4 regions of the Corynebacterium glutamicum ATCC 13032 genome follow, and region 1 is predicted to be linked to each of the others. Evidence: predicted binding sites of a transcription regulator. Region 1 holds the regulator's gene; each other region holds the start of a gene.
The links. Region 1 encodes LexA, which represses DNA repair genes until DNA is damaged. Its sites were predicted from a motif close to CGAACANNTGTTCG; they were not measured.
Positions count from the first base shown of each region.

Region 2: a site for LexA is predicted at 1,932-1,945, ahead of CGL_RS03815 (HNH endonuclease signature motif containing protein). Genes of this name have one in related genera too.
Region 3: a site for LexA is predicted at 2,031-2,044, ahead of CGL_RS12345 (HNH endonuclease signature motif containing protein). Genes of this name have one in related genera too.
Region 4: a site for LexA is predicted at 2,654-2,667, ahead of CGL_RS04650 (HNH endonuclease signature motif containing protein). Genes of this name have one in related genera too.

Region 1 is NC_003450.3:2,034,118-2,038,912, reverse strand. Features, by position in the region: gene CGL_RS09615 (1-phosphofructokinase family hexose kinase) at 1-322, opposite strand, end outside; gene CGL_RS09610 (DeoR/GlpR family DNA-binding transcription regulator) at 319-1,098, opposite strand; gene lexA (transcriptional repressor LexA) at 1,403-2,164, opposite strand; gene CGL_RS15685 (hypothetical protein) at 2,504-2,926, shown strand; gene nrdR (transcriptional regulator NrdR) at 3,033-3,485, shown strand; gene hrpA (ATP-dependent RNA helicase HrpA) at 3,527-4,795, opposite strand, start outside.
Region 2 is NC_003450.3:802,332-807,126, forward strand. Features, by position in the region: gene aroA (3-phosphoshikimate 1-carboxyvinyltransferase) at 1-148, opposite strand, end outside; gene CGL_RS03810 (SOS response-associated peptidase) at 159-800, shown strand; gene CGL_RS03815 (HNH endonuclease signature motif containing protein) at 797-1,909, opposite strand; gene CGL_RS03820 (sigma-70 family RNA polymerase sigma factor) at 2,077-2,697, shown strand; gene rsrA (mycothiol system anti-sigma-R factor) at 2,700-2,969, shown strand; gene CGL_RS15865 (50S ribosomal protein bL37) at 3,015-3,089, opposite strand; gene whcE (WhiB family transcriptional regulator WhcE) at 3,201-3,461, opposite strand; gene CGL_RS03835 (hypothetical protein) at 3,987-4,409, shown strand; gene CGL_RS03840 (Rv3212 family protein) at 4,406-4,795, opposite strand, start outside.
Region 3 is NC_003450.3:2,628,466-2,633,260, reverse strand. Features, by position in the region: gene CGL_RS12355 (DUF3618 domain-containing protein) at 1-117, shown strand, start outside; gene CGL_RS12350 (isochorismatase family protein) at 157-717, opposite strand; gene CGL_RS12345 (HNH endonuclease signature motif containing protein) at 791-1,957, opposite strand; gene CGL_RS12340 (gluconokinase) at 2,121-2,624, opposite strand; gene uxaC (glucuronate isomerase) at 2,778-4,334, opposite strand; gene CGL_RS12330 (substrate-binding domain-containing protein) at 4,405-4,795, opposite strand, start outside.
Region 4 is NC_003450.3:980,870-985,664, reverse strand. Features, by position in the region: gene CGL_RS04655 (peptide chain release factor 3) at 1-804, shown strand, start outside; gene CGL_RS04650 (HNH endonuclease signature motif containing protein) at 1,012-2,565, opposite strand; partial or broken gene CGL_RS04645 (DUF2199 domain-containing protein) at 2,940-3,374, shown strand; gene CGL_RS04640 (hypothetical protein) at 3,375-4,007, opposite strand; gene rraA (ribonuclease E activity regulator RraA) at 4,172-4,678, opposite strand.

The sequences.
Region 1 (4,795 bases):
GCATGGGGGAGTCTTTGAACTTAGTCTCATTGCCCTCTGCATCACGCATGGTCAAATGCATGGGGATGGGACCTGCCACCGGAATAATTTCATGAGGCAACCCAGCAAACGTCACCAGGCGCATGTAATGAGAGATTTCTGGAGCGGGAAAAACTGCAAAAGTTTCATTGCCGCCATAAAACAAGGTGGCAGCCACACCGGTGCCAAAACCACCGGCAACAGTGGAAACCTGCCGGATTTTGTTTGCTTCGCCAATTTCGATGGTGCCGTCAAGCTCATTGGTGCTCAACAGATACGGACTTGCAGTGACTGTAAGAATCATTCTGCAATCACAACTTCTACATCGCGTTCTCGCAACTGCTCAACGAAACTTGCTGGTGCACCCGCATCGGTGACCACCACATCGATATCGCTGATTGCGCCAAAGCTCACGAGGTAGTCGGTGCCCATCTTGGTGGAGTCACACAACACCACCACCTTGTGGGCGTTGGTGATCATCGCAGATTTCATGGCAGCCTCTTGGGAATCGGCCGTAGACAATCCGTGATCCAACGTCAACGCGTTGGTGCCGATGAACACTACATCCGCACGCATCAGCGCGAGAGTACGAAGCGCAGTGTCACCCACAACAGCCTGGGTGATCGCGCGAACGCTTCCTCCAAGCAGCTGGACATCATCAAGCCCGGCGTTGGCCAGATTAAGTGCGATGGGGAGGCAGTTGGTCACGATCGACCACTGCTTGGAGCTAGGATGCTCAGAAATGAGATCGGCCAAAGCAGTAACAGTAGTTCCCGCATCGAGGAACAGTCCGCCATGCTCAGCGGGCAGGAACTGCATCGCTGCCTTGGCAATGGAGTACTTTGCTGACGATGCAGACCTGAAACGAGTATCCAAGCTCAACTCTGTGGTTTGGAAAGATTGGGTGGCTACTGCGCCACCGTGAACGCGGTGAACAATTCCCTCGCGGTCTAGCACCGCAAGGTCTCGTCGAATCGTCTCTGCAGTGACATCGAATCGGCCCGCTAATTCTGTGACATTTACACGTCCCTCAACTGCCGTTAATGAGGCAATCTGTCGACGGCGCTCCTCTGCGTACATGTCACTCCTTAAAGCAAAAAGCCAATTTACTAAATATGTCCGAATTTCTTACCCATTGTCTCACTGTCCAACGCCCAAAAGCCTCATTTGGTTGCCGGCGGAGGGGTGAAATCGGGAGTCAATCAAAAAAACCGGGCAGCGTTTTTCTATTGTCCGGCCCAGAATTTTCGAAAACCCACAGGTAAACTCACTTTCTAGATCAGCAAAAACTTATTTGCCCGATTACCCCCGAATGTGGCTATATAAAGCAAAACCCGCCACGATATGTGAGAACACATACTGTGGCGGGAACCTGAAAAGCGACTTAAAGCTTGCGCATCACGGAAACAACCTTGCCCATGATTTCTGCATTCTCAGCAGGAATTGGGGCAAACGTATCGTTGTGTGGCAGGAGCCAGATGCCAGATGAATCCTTGTGGAATTCCTTCACGGTGGCTTCACCGTCAATCATTGCCGCGACGAACTCGCCCTGCTCAGCGACCGGCTGGGAACGAACAACAACCCAGTCGCCGGTGAGGATGCCAGCATCCCTCATGGACTCGCCAACAACCTGGAGCATGAACAAGTCACCGTCTCCGACGATTTCTGCGGGGAGTGGGTAGTACTCTTCGATGTTCTGCTCAGCGGTGATCGGGCTACCAGCGGCAATTTTGCCCACCACTGGGACAAATGAGGTCTGGCCAGCTAACTCAGGATCATGGACCCCGGCCTGAGGGGCCTTGCTCTTTGCCTGTGTAGCAGCCTTGGAGGAACGGCTTTCAGTTTCTGGAAGGTGGCGAACATCCACCGCGCGAGGCTTATTAGGGTCCCTGCGCAGGAAGCCCTTCTTCTCTAGCTCTTTAAGCTGGTAAGCAACGGAAGAAGTGGATTGAAGTCCTGCAGCATCACCAATTTCCCTAATGCTTGGTGGATAACCCCTCAAAACCACAGCATCTCGGATAACCTCTAAAATCCTGCGCTGCCTATCTGACAAACTTGCTGGATCTGGTTTTCCGTTGGGCAAGGTCTTAACTGTGCGGCTACCGCGACTGCCTCGTGCACCTGCTGGCTTCTTTTCGATTGCCATCTTCCGTTCCCTTCCTCTCATTGTTTGCCCGTTAAAGCACTAAAAACTCTGTTCGCTTCCATGTTCACTCTTGATGAGGGTTCATCCAGTGTGAACTTCTGAAGCTGAATGCTGAGCTATTCGAACCTCTGTCAGTATTTCTAGTTTCCAACCATACAGGTTTTCCTGCGGAAATGGTACGAGTGTTCGAGATTTTTAAATCTTCTCTAGACAACGTTCGAACGGGGTGCTATAAATCGAACATAGAAACTTAGTCGAACATGTGAACGGTATTGGTGTTCGAACGTGTCGTGGCTAAAAGTTAAGATGTGGGCAAACAATTGAGGCGGGAGTTTTGAAATGACTGTTTATGCGGGTAAAGAGCTAGATTCACGTAAGCTGCGTCAAGGTGTGGTCGTACCTTCCGCTGCTGTCTGGATGGGGGAAGGCGCCGGTCTTAAATCAGCTAATAAGAGGCATGTTCGAACGATTGACTGTTCGAATGGAGATCGTTTTCATCAGCCATCAAGTCTTCGCATTCTTCCACACGGTGAAAGAAATTATCGAACATCACAGCAACAGGTGCGTGAACAAGACCCAGAAAACACCACAGGTGGCAATAGTGACGCGCGTTCGATTAAAGAATCCCTCAAACAATGGGCGGGCGGAGGACTGTTTGGGCTGGTTATTTTCGCCGGAATTTTGCTCTCCCAATCAGGGGAAGAAGAAGTGAGCCAGAACTACTACGAAACCCAGATGGTGGGTGTCAGTCTCGGGCGCTAATCGGGAATAGATCAATGCTGGCATAAACTAAAGGCACAACAGCCGATTCACTTATTTTTAGGCGAATGCTTGAAGTCGAAGTAAGTGAGGGGGAGAGGATCCGTTAGTGTACTGCCCATTTTGCCAACATGATCATTCAAAAGTCATTGACTCCCGCGTCATTGACGCCGGAAGCGCCATTCGCAGGCGCCGCGAGTGCAGCAAATGCGAAGGCCGTTTCACCACCATCGAAAAAGCTGTTCTCCTCGTTGTTAAAAGAAACGGCGTCACTGAACCGTTCAGTCGAGAAAAAGTAGTCACCGGTGTCCGTCGTGCATGCCAAGGCCGCGACGTATCAGATGACGCGTTGAAACGCCTAGCTCAGCAAGTGGAAGAAACAGTCCGCAGCAACGGAAGCTCTCAAGTACGCGCTAACGATATTGGTTTAGCCATTCTCGATCCACTGAGAGAACTCGACGAGGTAGCGTACCTACGCTTTGCCTCTGTGTATAAGTCTTTTGACAGTGCTGACGACTTTGAAAAAGAAATCCGCCTCATGCGCAGACGCGGAAGGGACTAGCAGACACAAAGTCTTAACTAGTCCCTCATCTCAAGCAGTGCTTATCGAAGCTTGGCAATAGCCTTCTGGATTCTCTGCGCCGATACAGGTCGGGGAGTGCCTAACCGCTGTGCAAAGAGGCTGATCCTTAGTTCCTGAATCTGCCAGGCAATATCCTTGGCTTCCTTGGTGTTGGCTCGCGCAGCGGGTAGCTTACTGAGCTGTTTCTCCAGCTGCTCTTCAACGAAGTTCACTTCATCTTGACGGTCGGCGTCACGATCCGGATTTTGGTTCATCTCTTCTAGGCGAATCGTCAACGCCTGCAGATACCTCGGAAGGTGCCTCAACCTACTGATGCCGTGAATGCTGATGGCCTGCTTTGGCAAGAGGAAATCCAACTGGGCGGTCATATCGTCAATGGCAGGTCCAGACCAGGACTCCAGCTCTGACACAACGGATGCATAGTGAACCAATGCTGGGGCTAGCTCAACGACAGTTCGACGAACAACTCCTGGTGTTTCCGGCTTCACCTTGGCTAGAAGAACGTCGAACTCTTCCGGTGAACGCACAGCTCCGCCGTGTTCAAACATCAAATCGCGAATTGCGGCGATACGGGCATCAGAAACCAGTCCTTCGGCACCGCCGTGGGGATAGTTGTCCACTGCGACTCGTTGTTGCAAGGGTAGTCCCTTGACCATTTGCTTTGTGGATACTTCAATCTCACGCATCAACAGTGTCAATGTTGCGGTGATCATCGAGGCATCAGCAGCAGCCTTGGTGGGCATGACCTTGACGGATACGCCAGTCGGGGTGACAACCAAGGCGGGGTACGCGGTGACGGACTGTCCATCGACAGTGGTCTCGATTTCTTCATCGATGGTGCCCAAGGTATCTGTGGTCCACTGCGTAGTTTCATCTTGTTCGGATGCCTTAGCAACGCTAGAAACAGATGCCCTGATTTGGTTCGCGCGGCGTTTCTTTAGTGCTTCGAGGTCACGGTCGCGGTCGATGATCTTGCCACGACGATCTACTGCTGCATAGGAAATGCGCAGGTGATCGGGGAGTTTGGCAGGATCGAAATCAGAGGCGTTGATTCCTTGGCCGCCCAGGGTATGGAGTGCATCGGCAAGTTGGGTGGTCAGTGGTGTCATGTAGGGACGCAGTAACGGCAAGACCCGCTCGGCGAAATCCGGGGCAGGGACAACGGTGCGTCGTAAAGCCTTAGGCATGGTGCGGATTAACTCGGTCACCAAATCAAGCCTTAAGCCTGGAACTAGCCAATCGAAGCCTTCGGTATCAAGTCCACCCAGCACTGGAATGGGGATGAGGAC
Region 2 (4,795 bases), 1.2 Mb from region 1:
ATGGAGTTGATGCGAGCGCAGCCAAGATGAGGGCGCGGTTGGTGATCGACTTGGAACCAGGGATAGCCAGGTCCGAGACTATGGGGCCGCGAGCGCGCGGAGCATCCCAAATGGGCAAAGAGATAGACGAATCAGACACAAAGACCATAATAGATGTTATGTGTGGAAGATTTGTTTTGTTCACCACCGGTGATTCGCTTATTGATGCAACCGAGATAGCACTTGACCGATCAGTCGTGGCTCCGCAAGGAACTCCGGGACCGCGATACAACCTTGCTCCGACTCAGATAATTCCGATCGTTCGCCCCGGGGAAGAGATGCTTTTGGAACCGGCGCGTTGGGGATTGTTTCCGCATTGGAAGAAGGATGATTCAGGTCCTCCGCTTTTTAATGCACGTGGCGAGACGGTGGCGGAGAAGCCGTCGTTTCGTGATGCATTTAAACAGCAGCGTTGTTTAATTCCGATGGATGGTTATTACGAATGGCACGATAAGAAGCCTCATTTTGTTTCTTTAGGTGATGAGCTGATGTGGGCTGCGGGTTTGTGGTCGACTGGTTTAGATCAGATGTCGGCGACGATGGTGACGACCGAATCTGTGGAGCCGATTGCATGGTTGCATAATCGTTTGCCACGGTTTTTGGAGCATGACGAGTTGGAGCAATGGCTGTTTGGTACAGCTGAGGAAGCTAAAGAGATGTTGCATCCGGTTTCTCAAGAGTGGGTGAAGCGCTTGAGTGTCCGAGAGGTGTCGTCTGATGTGGGGAACGTGCGTAACGATCACGCTGGCTTGCTGGATTAGGCGGCGATTCGACGCTCCATGTATTTGCCGAACTTTGTCCCCCAGGTTTTATTCGATTTAGATAAAGGCCCGTCGGGGATGGAGAACACCGGTATTCCATCCACTAGGAATAGGACGGTGCCGTCCGGTAGTGGATAGCACTGGAGCCTCCCTTCAGTCTTCTGGATGTGGTGGAAGACACACAGGGGATGAATATTCCACGGTGTTGTCGGCCCTCCTTCACCCCAGGGGATGATGTGGTCCAGTTGGCAGTTTTCGACCGCTACACTGCAGCCAGGGACGCTACAGGTGGTGCGTAGACCTTTGATGTAGACGCGCATTTCTCGGGTTGGAGCGTAGGCGGTGGTGTAAGAGAAGTGGGCGGCGTCCATATCCCGACTGGACGTGGTTCGGGTTTTCCAGAACTCAGACTGTTCCTTTGACAGCCAGGTTCCTCCTTCTAAGTATTCAGGGCTGTCTTTGGTGCCGTAGGTGTTGAGTACGACTTTTGTCGGCAGGCCACGAATGATGTGGAGTAGGGAAGTGCCTGGTGTGCAGTCCTTATCTTTGGACATTTGTTCCAGGGCAGCTTTGATTTCTGTTACTTCGCTGGCGGTGGCATCGACGGTGATACTGATCCCGCCTTTGTTGTTTCTGCGGTAGCGGATGGAGCCATCATTGGTGGCTGAGGAGGCCTTGTCGTCGGGGCAGTGTTGTGCGATAAATTTCCGCATCATTGCGGAAATTGAGCTTGCCTGGGGCAAGCACTGAGCCTCCGCTCGAGGCGTCAGGTAATCGACGAGGTAGGCGTCGAAAAGCTCTCTCTTCTCGCTTGGCACTTTTTCGCCAGCTTTAGTGATCGCGTTGATGCGCGCCATGTCGAGATGACCAAGCTTTTCGACGAGTTTGTGGAAGTTGGGTAAGTACGGCAGGAAGCAGATGCTAAATAAACAAGCGGCGATCAGTTTGCGGGATAAGCCTGTGCGCACGCATATTTTGTTGATGGCTGTGGCTAAATCATCGTCATCTTTGGGGCGTAATCGATGCCAAAATGCGAGGTCACGGCGATTAGTCTCAACAATTTCGGTGCTTAAAGGATCCTGCGGATTATTGACGGTGAAGTAGAACATTGTTTCCCCCTAGATTTGAAGTGGTACATATGTTCTAACTGATGTGGTGGACACGCGGGGGTAGAGTAAAGTCTAAGCAACAGCTCACGTGGCTTTACAGCTACCCCCGAAAGGTCTGTTTTTTATCGGAAGTAGAATAGTCAACACGCATTTTCGAAAGGGGCCACATGGCTGAAAACCGAACCGGCACAGTCGATGGAGACGCGTTGGCTGCCCGCTTTGAAGAGGAGGCACTGCCACTCCTTGACCAGCTCTATGGCGGTGCTCTGCGCATGACTAGAAATCCCGCAGATGCGGAAGATCTCGTGCAAGACACCTATATCAAGGCGTACCAGGCGTTCGCGAGCTTCAAACCAGGCACCAACCTGAAGGCTTGGCTCTATCGGATCATGACGAATACCTACATCAACATGTACCGAAAGAAACAGAGGCAGCCATCGCAAACCTCTGCCGATGAGATCACTGACTACCAGCTCGTTGAATCTCAATCGCATACCTCAACAGGGCTGGAATCCGCCGAGGTTGAGGCTCTGAAAAATCTGCCAGACGGAAAAATTGGCGATGCAATGAATCAACTCAGCCCGGAATACCGGATGGTGGTTTATTATGCCGATGTAGAAGATCTCGCATACAAAGAAATCGCCGAGATCATGGACGTTCCACTCGGAACTGTGATGTCCCGACTCCATCGTGGAAGAAAACAGCTCCGAGGAATGTTAAAGGAAGTAGCGAAGGAACAAGGCATTGGTCTTGAACATCCCGACATGAAGAAAAATTCGGAGGCATAACGATGACGAATCTCAACCGCAGCGACTCGCAAGGTGATTGTGGCTGCCCTGAATTCTTCGATGAAATGTATCAGCTACTCGACGATCAACTCAGCGAGTCCGCCTGCGAGCGTCTGCGGATTCACGCGGCAGGCTGCCCGGCATGCCAGCAACTGCTAGAGGCCGAATCGGAGTTTCGTAGTCTGTTGCGCAAGTGCTGCTGCGAATCGGCACCTGTGGAGCTCCGTCAGCGAATTTCTTACCGAATTCGTGTCGAGCATCATCTGGAATAGAAAAAACCGCCTGGAAGAAAATGTCTTCCAGGCGGTTACTCTTTCTTAAGAGTTAGGGCGACGTCCGTGGTTCGCGCCCTTCTTGCGACGATCCTTACGCTTACGTCCTCGCTTGCTCATGAGTCCTCCTTTTAGTTCAAATGTTGATCAACTGTAGATACTTTAGCGGGTGCTCATCAGCGGAACAAAGATGAGGTTACGCAGCGGGAAAAATGTAGTTGTGAAAGTTGTTTAAACTGCGATGCGTGCGCGACCGCGGCCACGGTTCTTGCGGCGCTTGAGAGCGCGACGCTCGTCTTCGCTCATGCCACCCCAAACGCCAGCATCCTGACCGGTTTCCAGCGCCCATGCAAGGCACTGGGAGGTAACTGGGCAGCGGTTGCAGACCATCTTTGCGGATGCGATCTGTGCGAGTGCTGGGCCGGAGTTGCCGACTGGGAAGAACAGTTCGGGATCCTCTTCACGGCAGATTGCTTCGTGGCGCCAATCCATTTCGATAACTCCTTTTCGTAAAAGCCTGTTGTTGTCACTGGTCCGGGCGCGCAGGAAGGAGACCATCTAGTGGCCTGAAGAGTGGATTTCACAACCCGCGATCGATAAATACGGACGCTCTTTGCGTCCTGCCGTTTACCTGGGGTTCATCTTGCGCTGCACCGGTGTTAAGAATCAGTTTTTTCTGAGTTCTTTTTGGTACTTGAAAATAGTCTCATGTACACCCGCTGTTGGCTAGACCTAGACCCCATTTTGTGAGGTAATTCACATATTCAGGCCGAGTTTTAATCGAATTCAAGGCATATATTGTGGGGTGGAACACATTGCCCTGCTGTTTGAGGCGTGTTAAAAGGCGGACTACCTGTAGTTTCTTGAAAACTAGAGAAAGAACACTCTCGCCCGATGTGTCAAATCCCCTTAAAGCTTTCACCGGAAAGTATTGTCACCTGGTGCAATATAAAAGTTAACCAACCAGTCATCCAATATGTCGCCTAAGTAGTCTTCCCAAAGTTAACAGCTAGAATCATGGCCGTGACTTCTCCGAACATGCCTGCATCAATTCGCTGGGGCGGCATCGTCGCCCTCATTCAATCCACCATCGGATTCGGTTACGCCTTTTTCCTTATTTACAGGGAAGCTACGGGCGAGACGGATCCAAGCATCGTCTACGAAACCGATAACGCCAACACGTGGGTTGGCTACGGTACCGCTGCATTCTTCATCATTGTGTTCGGAACGGTTGTTGCAGGCGCAATCAACATGATGAAGGGGCATCGCTGGGGACGCGGAGCTGTCGTCATGCTGAATATTATTTTGTTGCCGGCTGCGTATTACATGTTTATCGAAGGCCGATTCTCCTGGGCGATCGTCACAGGAATCTCAGCTCTCTTCGTTTTGGGCGCACTGTTTAATAAGCGCGCCGTCCTTTGGGCTAACAACGAGATCTAGCCTAGAGCAACGATCTCAGAGCCACGCTTTTCGACGATCACCTGCCCTACAACGCCGAGCGCAACTTCACCGTCGTAGCCCGCACGGTCCACCGGAATGGTGCGCTGCACCTCTCCGGTGTCCCAATTAGCTACCGTGATGCCCTCAGCGGTGGGGTAGAGGAGACTTCCGTTCAACGCAATGCCGGTTCCTAAAGCATCATTGAAGCTTTGTCGTACATTGAGCTGAGTGGGAGAGAACAGTACGAGGCTGTCTCCGTTGAACCAACTCATATGGTGTGGAAGATCAGCGGTCGCGCTTTGAAACGGCGGATCCGGGAACTCAACCTCATCGACTGCTTGTTCTCCAACTAGTTCACCATCATCGTTGTAGGAGACGATTCGAGG
Region 3 (4,795 bases), 590 kb from region 1:
AAGGTGCTCCTGGGCGTCGCTGCTGTCGTCGTCGGTGCTGTTGTATTCAGCGTTGTGCGTGGCCGTAAGAAGGCAAACGATCTGAAGGAAATCCAGCGCCTGCTCTCCGAGCGTTAAATTGCTTTTCGACGGGGCGTTTCGTGGTTTAAGGTTTCTTTAAATCAGAATCGCCCCGGCTTCATGTAGTTCCTCCAAAGCGTGGTCTCCCGCATGGAAATCCACCGCAGAACACATCGACGTCAAAATGGAGACGTTGAAGCCCTCCTTGAGAGCATCAAGTGCTGTGGCTCGAACGCAGTGATCCGTAGCGATCCCTACGATGTCTACATCAGTGACTCCCTTGTTCTTCAGCCATGGAGACATGAGGAGTTCTTCACTGACTGCAGTTCCCTCGAACCCGGAATACGCCGCGGTGTAATGGCCTTTGCGGAAGAACTCATCGATTGAATCGGTGTTGATGCGGTCATGCATGGCGGCACCATCGGAATCCGCGACGCAGTGGATTGGCCAGGAGTTTTTAAAGTCTGGGGTTTCTGAAAAGTGCTCGCCTGGATCGATGTGCCAATCTTGGGTCGCCACAACGACGTCGTACTCTGAGCCGTGGGACAGCTGATAGGCACCGATTTTTCCCGCCACTTCATCGCCTCGTTCGGTGGCTAGGCTGCCACCGGGGCAGAAGTCTTTTTGAACATCAACCAGAATGAGTGCGCGTGCCATGGTGAAACCCTTCCTTTGAAATGTGTTGGTGCTTACTCATTCAAAGTCTAGCCATGCAAAAACCTGTGCGCTTCTAGTCTTCTTTGTTGAGGGCGCGGTCGCGGATCCGCTCAAACCTAGCCTGGATCCGATCCCTCAACACCTGACCCCAAATCCCCCGCGGCATCGCTTTCACCAACGGACCCGTCGGCCTGGTCACCGCTGGTACATCCATCGGCCCAATCCATCTAATCTCCGCCAATCCATTAGCATCAGCAGTAAAGCGACCATCGGTTTTCATATTGTGATGCCGCTGGCACAACAACTGCAGGTTCCACGCCGCTGTCGGGCCGCCCTCCGCCCACGGGATAATGTGATCGACCTGGCACTTACTCGCCGGAACGCAACACCCTGGGAAGCGGCAATGCCCATCCCGAGCTCTGATCAGGGCTTTCATCTTCTCACTCGGGGTGTAGCTCTTCTCCGTGGCTCCAGCGAGCTCATCTAAGTCCTTGGCGCACACGAGGGTGGCGTTGGCATAGGCTTCGGGATCAATGTCACCGTAGTCCGGTGACCACACCTGCTCAGGGTGCTTATGTGGGGTGAAGAGGTATTTGGTGATCTTTAACTGGATTTTCTCTGTCAGGAACGCCATGAGCGCTTCAGGCAGGCTGTCCTCGGTGTCTGTGTCTTTGAGTTGGGTGATGATGTCATTGAGGATCAGGCGGTTGGGGCCGCTGATTTTGATGCGGACATAGGTCGCCTCATCAGTGGTGTGGACGTGAACATAGTCCTCTTTCGGTGTGGGCTCTGGTGTGGGTTCGGGGTCGAGTTCTTTGATCCAGGCGGCGATGCGTTTGGACAGGGTGGAGGATTGGATCATGACTTCCCCTGCGGTGACTGGTGTTAAGGCGTCGGTGATGCGCAGGTCGAGTTCTTCCCACAGGGTGGGGTCTGCTTTGGCCACGGCGATCATGATGGAGGCGAGGTAGCGGATGCTCAGGAAGTAGTAGCGTTCTTGGATGGCGCGTAGGTGTGGGAGGTTGGTCATCGCAGCCATGGCGTTAAGGCCGTTGTTGACTTCGTGGCGGGAGTAGCCGGTGATCCGGATGACTTCGGTGGTGAAGGAGTCTGCGTCGAAGTCGTTGGAGTCGGTGGTGAGGGTGACCCAGAGGTGGTGGGTGTCGCGGTTGAGTTCGGTGGTGTGGTGGGCGTATGGGTCGTGTGGGTTGTTGTGGCTGAAGTAGATGTCAGTGGTCATGAGTATCCCCCTGGATTCATGTGTTCTTGCCATCCATTGTGCCGTGGGGGTGGGACACCTTCAACCTTTTATTCGAACAGTTATTCGATTGTTAGATGTGAGGAAAAGCCACACCAGAACAGGAAAAAGCGCACAAATCCTTGTTCTAATATGGGTTAGGGGTTTATTTGTTGCGAACCCACTCTGCAGATTGGGCGGCCAGTTCGCTGATGGTGTGGGCAACGTCGAAAACCTTGCCATCTTCGTCATCTTCGAGCGGCTCGAGGGTTGCAAATTGGGAATCTAGCAAGGTGGATGGCATGAAGTGATCTTCGCGGGCCTTCATGCGGGAAAGTAGGAGATCGTAGTCGCCGTGGAGGTGGACGAAGACGGTTCCTGGGCATTTGGTGCGCAGGAGATCGCGGTAGGAGCGCTTGAGGGCGGAGCATGCGATGACGCCGCTTGGTCGGTCGCGGAGCCACTTGCCAACCTGGACTAGCCACCATGCACGGTCGTCGTCGTCAAGTGCCTGGCCGGAGGCCATCTTGTCGATGTTTTCCTGGGGGTGAAGTTCGTCGCCGTCTTTGTATTCGATTCCGAGCTCCGCTGCTAGGGCTTTACCGACGGAGGATTTGCCGCAGCCAGAAACGCCCATGACGACAATATGTAAGCCTTCGGCTGCTGACATGTCTTATCCTTTCTTTGGTGGCGTCTCGACTGCCGAATGCAGGAGGCTGCCACAAAAACTTATTGGTACTATCATAACTCTTTTTGGGGAATTTTGTAAGACCTACGCCACAGTCCCCGTGGTGTGTATGGTCACATCACGGGGACTGTATGTTTATTGGTCTTTTCCGTTCGGAATGATTCTCACGTGGAGCGGATACTTCCTGGCGTAAGTTTCCACAACTAGATCAACGATTTGTTCGTATGTCATCGAACCGGTGTTGATCACGAGGTCATAGTTTTCATCGCGTCCCGGATTCCATTGATACAAAGCGTGGGCCATCTCTTCGCGGAGACGATCCTCCAAAGCACATTGCTCAGCTGCAGCAGCTTCTGAGAGTCCAGTTTTGTACATGACTCTTTCCACACGCTTGTTCAAAGGCGCAATGAATTTAATGTGGAGAGTTCCAACCACAGGTCCCAACACTAGGGCACCGTTTCGGCCGAGCATGACGCCACCATCAGAGACTGCGTCGAGGATATCGCGGGTGTTCTGGCGGGCCATTTTAGAATTGGCTGCCAAGTTGGAAGCTGCAGCCATATCGGCATCCTGGGTCGATCCGAGGGAAACCGTACGCAGCCAGCGGTTGAAACTGCTGTCAGAGATGAGATCTTTGTTCTCACCGAAATCGCTGAGCAGTGGGCGCAGACCGTTGGTGAATTCCATCTGGAATGGGATGTCCGCTCCGATGTCAGCCCCGAACTTCTTCTGCGCGGATGCGGAGTGGTTGCGGTACACACCTGGGTGGATGGTCATGACCAGGCCGTCTTCTTGGGACATTTCCGCGAAACGGTAGGTGGTGTTGGCTTCGAAGGCATGCATTTCAGCCAAGGTTGCTGTGCCAGCGAGACCCTTGTCCAAGATCTTCTGGGCATCTTTGTGGCTCAGTGGGGTGGTGTCGGTGTCGTGGAGACCGTGGTCCGCGGAGGTTGCACCGTGATTGATGAAGTACTGGCGGCGGTTGCGCATTGCCTGGAGGTAACCCTCCCAGCCTGCCTTGCCGTCACCTGCGGTATCGATAAGCTTGGTGGTTTTTTCTGCCCAACCAGCGTTGTACATCTTGGTGTATGCGTCTGGGCGGAAGGTAGGGAGCACACGAGGGGAGAAGGTTGGATCATCTGCCAGTGCCTTGTGATCTGCCAGGTCATCGAGCGGATCGTCGGTGGTGGCTAGAACTTCCAAGTTGAACTGCTCAGCCAGTGCGCGTGGTCGGAAATCTGGCTTGGCAAGAATATCGGTCAGCTCATCAAAGATGGCGTCAGCATGTTCTGGGGTGCCAACATTCAGGCGCTCCGCGTTGATGCCGAAAACGTGCTCAAATTCCTGCTCCACCCAGTAGCCAGTTGCGGTTCCTGCGTAGAGATCCCAGTGGGACATGAAAATGCGCCATGCCTCACGAGCACTCTTACCCTCATGTCCGCCAACACGCAGATCTGCCAGGTCAACGCCAGCGGAGTGCATCATGCGGGTGAGGTAGTGGTCAGGGCTGATCAGCAAGCTAGTTGGATCAGGGAAAGCCTCATCCTTGACAAACATGGAAGCTTCCAAGTGTCCGTGAGGGGAGATGATGGGTAAATCTTCAACGTGCGCGAGTAGGCGACGGGCGATGTCACGGGTACCAGGATCAGCTGGCAGCAACCGATCGGGGTGTGATGCATGTGAAGTAGTCATGACTTCATGATCGCCCGTCACACTCAGCGATATCTACTTGTTGCCAATTGTTGCAACCAGGGCGCTTTTACTACGAGCTGCGTTTCAAATCCACCGCTGTTTTCAGTGAAGATTCCCGAACAATGAGACGCGTGGGCAGTTCGCGGGGCTTCGCCATCAGAGGTGCTTTCATGCCTTTTAACAGGGCAATCAGGTTCGCTGTCGCCACTCGACCCACTGCCCGAAGCGGCCCCGCAACCGTGGTCAGAGACGGGGTACTGAGCACCGAATTCTCCGTATTATCAAAACCGACAACTGCAACATCATGCGGCACACGTACCCCAGAAAGCCTCGCCTGTTGTATGAAACCAAGCGCCACCATGTCGTTGAAACAAATCACCGCATCGGTCCGATCCTTCGACCACGCCTCAAACGCACGCCGCCCGCCCACAAAATCCGGCGAATCCACCGAAATCGTCTTC
Region 4 (4,795 bases), 1.1 Mb from region 1:
CTCTGCCAACTCGCACCATCCCCCGCCGGCCGCGACGCAGACCCCAAAGCCCTCGAAGCCGCCACCTCCGCAATGGACGACCACCGCGACACCACCGACGACTTCTCCGGCGTCGTCTTCAAAGTCCAAGCCGGCATGGACAAAAACCACCGCGATACCCTCGCCTTCATGCGCGTCGTCTCCGGCGAATTCGACCGCGGCATGCAAGTCACCCACTCCCAATCCGGCCGCAGCTTCTCCACCAAATACGCCCTCACCGTCTTCGGCCGCACCCGCTCTACCGTCGAAACCGCCTTCCCCGGCGACATCGTCGGCCTCGTCAACGCCGGCGCCCTCGCACCAGGCGACACCATCTTCGAAGGCCGAAAAATCCAATACCCACCAATGCCAAAATTCGCGCCAGAACACTTCCGCATCCTGCGCGCCAAATCACTCGGCAAATACAAACAGTTCCGCAAAGCCCTCGAGCAGCTGGACTCCGAAGGTGTCGTCCAGATCCTCAAGAACGACCTGCGTGGCGACGCCAACCCAGTCATGGCCGCTGTCGGCCCAATGCAGTTCGAAGTGATGCAAGCCCGCATGGAAGTCGAATACAACGTCGAAACCGTCGCCGATCCGATTCCATACTCCGTCGCCCGCCGCACCACCGCCGAAACCGCACCGGAACTGGCGAAGCAGCGCGGCGTGGAAATCTTCACCCGCACCGACGGCGAACTGATTGCACTGTTCAGCGACAAGTGGCGCCTATCCTTCATCGAGAAGGAGCACCCTGATTTCGTGCTGGAGTCGCTGGTAGCTGAGTAATTAACTGGGCGGCTTTGGTGGCTTGGGCTGCTTGGGATTTTTGCTTGTCGACGTCAGGTTCCAGGTGGCCCGGGCCCGGCTGGCCAGTTCGGGGTGTGCTGGCTTGTCGGTATGTTGATGCAAGGCATGGGTGTGCCCGGTATTAGACACACTGGGGCGACTGACAACAGGCACAGCAACATGACAACAACTCAGCAATAACAAGAGCTAGAACAATCTGCCCTCATCACCAGGATCCGGCTCAGGACCAGGCGGATCCGGCGGGTCCGGCGGTGTGGGTGGCGGGCCATGATGCTTACGCCTCGCCCACGCACCACCGGAACGATCAGCAGCAGCCGACCGGTTAAACACCGGCCCCTCACCACCCACTGGGTAGTGCCCCACTCTTCCAGTAGCAGGATCGCGGTCCATAAACCCTTTACCATTGACCCCACTCCTGGAATCATCGTTGCGTGGGTGGTGATTAAAGCACTGATGCGTGAGATTGACCAGGTTGGTCAGCCCACCTCTCATCCAGGGATCTAAATGATGAACCTCGCACTCTAACTGCGGCCGATCACAATTGGGTGCCGAGCACACCAACTCAGAAGCAAACAACGCGATGCGTTGAGTCAGGTTCGCTGAGCGCTGCATCCGATTGACGTTCAACGGCTGCCCCGTCTCACCATCGAGGAGCACAGCGAAGTCGTATTTCGCAGCGATGAGGTTCATGATCTCCGCCAAGTTCAATGAGTAACCCGTATTGGTGGGGTACAGGTTGTTAAGCAGACTTTCACCACTGCTGTTGGCGTGGTTGATCTCGTCAAGATCATCGGTGGTCATGGAGATGATGATGCTGGCTGTTCCACCACGAGCTGGGGTGACAATACCGTGGTTGTAGATCTCCATGATGTGATGCAACGCGTCCGCATGGCGTTGCCCTCGGGTGCGCATATCTTCTGCTGCTGGTAGATCCACGAGGTTGCCGCGTTTGGTTAACGGTGCGGTGTTCGCGGTGATCAGTGCTGCGGTGGCTGCGGGCACGAGGCCGCTGATGCGGACCATGTTGTCGGCATCGGGTTTACCTACTGAGAGGTAGCGCCTTTTCATGGCGGTGATGGGGTTGGGGTTGTTTTTGTTCGCGGTGGTGACCTGGTGGCGTAGCCACGTGCGGAGGTCTTCTGGGGTGCGCCAGATCGCCTGACTCAGGGCTTGGTTGCGCAGTTCCTCGGCGCTGGGTGTGGTATTCGGGTTGAGGCGGGCGAGTTCGTCGGTGATGATGGCGTGTTTTTCCGCGCTGATCCGTGGCCTACGGGGCTTATCACTATCAGGTTTGCCGTCTTCAGGCTTGTCCGGTTCGGGGTCGGGGTCATCATCGCCGGAGTCGTCATCACCCGAGTCGCCACCATCAGGACCACCGTCGGGATTGCCACCATTACCGCCGTTGCCAGATCCAGAGTTTGGCTTCGGTATGGGGTAGAGGGAGTGGGCGAGATTGATGCGGTGGTGGGCGCGTGCTTTAGATAGGCCGAAGGTGGTGGTGAGGTAGTCGATGAGGTGGGTGGAGCCAATCGACTGCGCAGCATTGGTGCGTTCGGCGAGGGCGGTGGTTTGGGCGGCGATGGTGGCGTGGTGGTTGATGGTGTGTTCTAGGGCGATGAGGTCGGGCTCGATGGCCTTGTATTGGTCTGGGGTGACACCATGGTCAAGCATGCTGGCCAAATGGTTGTCGATGGCGTTGAGTGCTGTGGTGAGTGCTTGGACGTGTGTGGTGATGCTCATGGTGTCTTCCCCCTTTCCCGTTGATCTATTCCCCGCGTTGTTATCACCCACCTTACCCGCTCACACTTTCGAACGCAAGGGTGATATTCAAACACTTATTCAAAAGCTGATCACACTAGAGTTACGCCCAATCCTTCCCTAAATCTCTCCAATCTTCCAGGTCAAAGAGAGTTATCCACAGGTAACGCGTACCTCAAAATGGTTATCCACAACGGCAGGCACCTCAAAGCGCCACTCTCCCCCATTCTCTCCTAGCCTATGGGTGTCTCACACTCTAAATTTAAGGAGAAATCATGAAACCTGGCCATTTCTAGTGCGAACACTGCGGCGTTGCACACTTCGGAGCACCTGCACTTAACCTCAAGCTCCCCGACCCCGTTATAGAGGCTCAATCGCGCGGACATCGAGTTTCTACAGGATCATCGGTGTGCCAAATTTTGAACCCGAAACCGAAGCGTCATTTCATCAAATCAAACATCGAAATCCCCATCGATGGAGGTAAGAAGAAGCTCGATTATGGAGGTTGGGTTGAGGTGGAACACTCTGACCTCATGACATATCTGAATTATCGCAATGTGATGAAAAAGGTTCGCATCCCAGGATTCTTGGCAAGCAAATTCCCAGGCCTCGAAGACTCTTATGGGACGCCAGTTCTTTTAACTGTGAAGCATGAAGACTATTACCCGCATTTCCAGCCACTCGAAGAATCCTCGAGCATGTATCAAGACTTCCACAAAGGAATTTCCTCGAGGGAAGCTGACCTTCGAATCAATAGTTGGCTACTAGTGACTCATGAGTACATGCGCTAGTTACAGGATCGAAGTAATGCCCATTATGCACAGAACCAGTGACACGAGATAGCCCGACCATTTGGTGACTCTCTCTTTATTTTGACCAATCAGTTCAAACAACCTACCAACAGGACTTTCAGGGTATTTGCGAACCATTCCAACGAGAATTGCCACGATAATCGGCAGACTCAGAGCCAAGGTCGCATAGACCACAAGTCCGCCATACCTAATTTCTGGACTGAAATTGCCAACGCTCAAATATCCAAGCCCTGCATAAAAAGGTACAGATGTCGCTGACTGAACGATTCCAAGGATCAATCCGGCTCCAACAGTTTTCCAACTAGGAGTTTTTACTGGCGCTAGGAATCCATCAAGCTTTCTAGTGCTGTCGGTTTTAGAAACCAGTGTCGCAACGAAGGAAACGATGCCAGTTACAAGAAGGATGACTCCGAACCAGATTGAATCCAAAAAGCCCTGAACTAAATCCTCTAGTCCATCAAAAACGAGCATCACCAAAATACTGAGGAGGAAAACGCCAAGCCAATCGCCGGCAACCAGTAGCGTGGCGATTGGCCCATATTTACCCTTGCGAGGCAGCAAAGCAGCAATCGCGACGATTATGCCAATGAGCAGGACATTTACGGAGTCCATTAATGCAAAACTCACGGCATGAAACAATTGGGGCACCTTTGATCGACAGCAGTTTTCAACTCAAGCAGGGACATAAAAGTCGGGTTGCCTAGATGTTTCGACATTACCCTTGCTTAAAGAATCGACCACAATCCCCGATTGCGTTACTGCGTCGTCAAAACAAATTACTGCTTAATTGGCGCCTCGGTGACGATAATTCCGTCAGAGTCCGCGTAGACGTAATGACCAGGAATGAAGTCAATGCCACCAATCGATACCACTACGTCTCGTTCGCCGGAACCAGTTTTAGTGGATTTCCGCGGGTTGGTTCCAAGGGCTTTACAACCAAAGGTCATGGTGCCGATGACTGCGGAGTCTCGAATTGCTCCGTTGACAATTACTCCGGACCAACCATGATCTTTTCCAAGTCCTGCAATGATGTCGCCAACTAGCGCGGTGTGCACGGATGCGTCGCCATCGATAACCAGCACTCCCCCAGGATTATCCTCGCTCAGGATGGATTTCAGGAGGGCGTTGTCTTGGAAGCATTTCACGGTGGTTATTATTCCGTGGAATTCTGTGGCACCTCCAAGGTTTTGAAACTGAGTGTCGCATGATTGCGCGTTGTCGCCGATGATGTCTACGAGGTCTGCGGTGGCAATGAATTCTGGAGCACTTTGAGTCATGCCCACAGCATAGAACTAAAACAGTATGCTTGTCCTGCTAAATGTGAATTTTTAAGAGATTCATCCCACACAATTACGAAAAAACCAGATTGCCCACAAATTAGTCTTCGAACTTTAATCAAC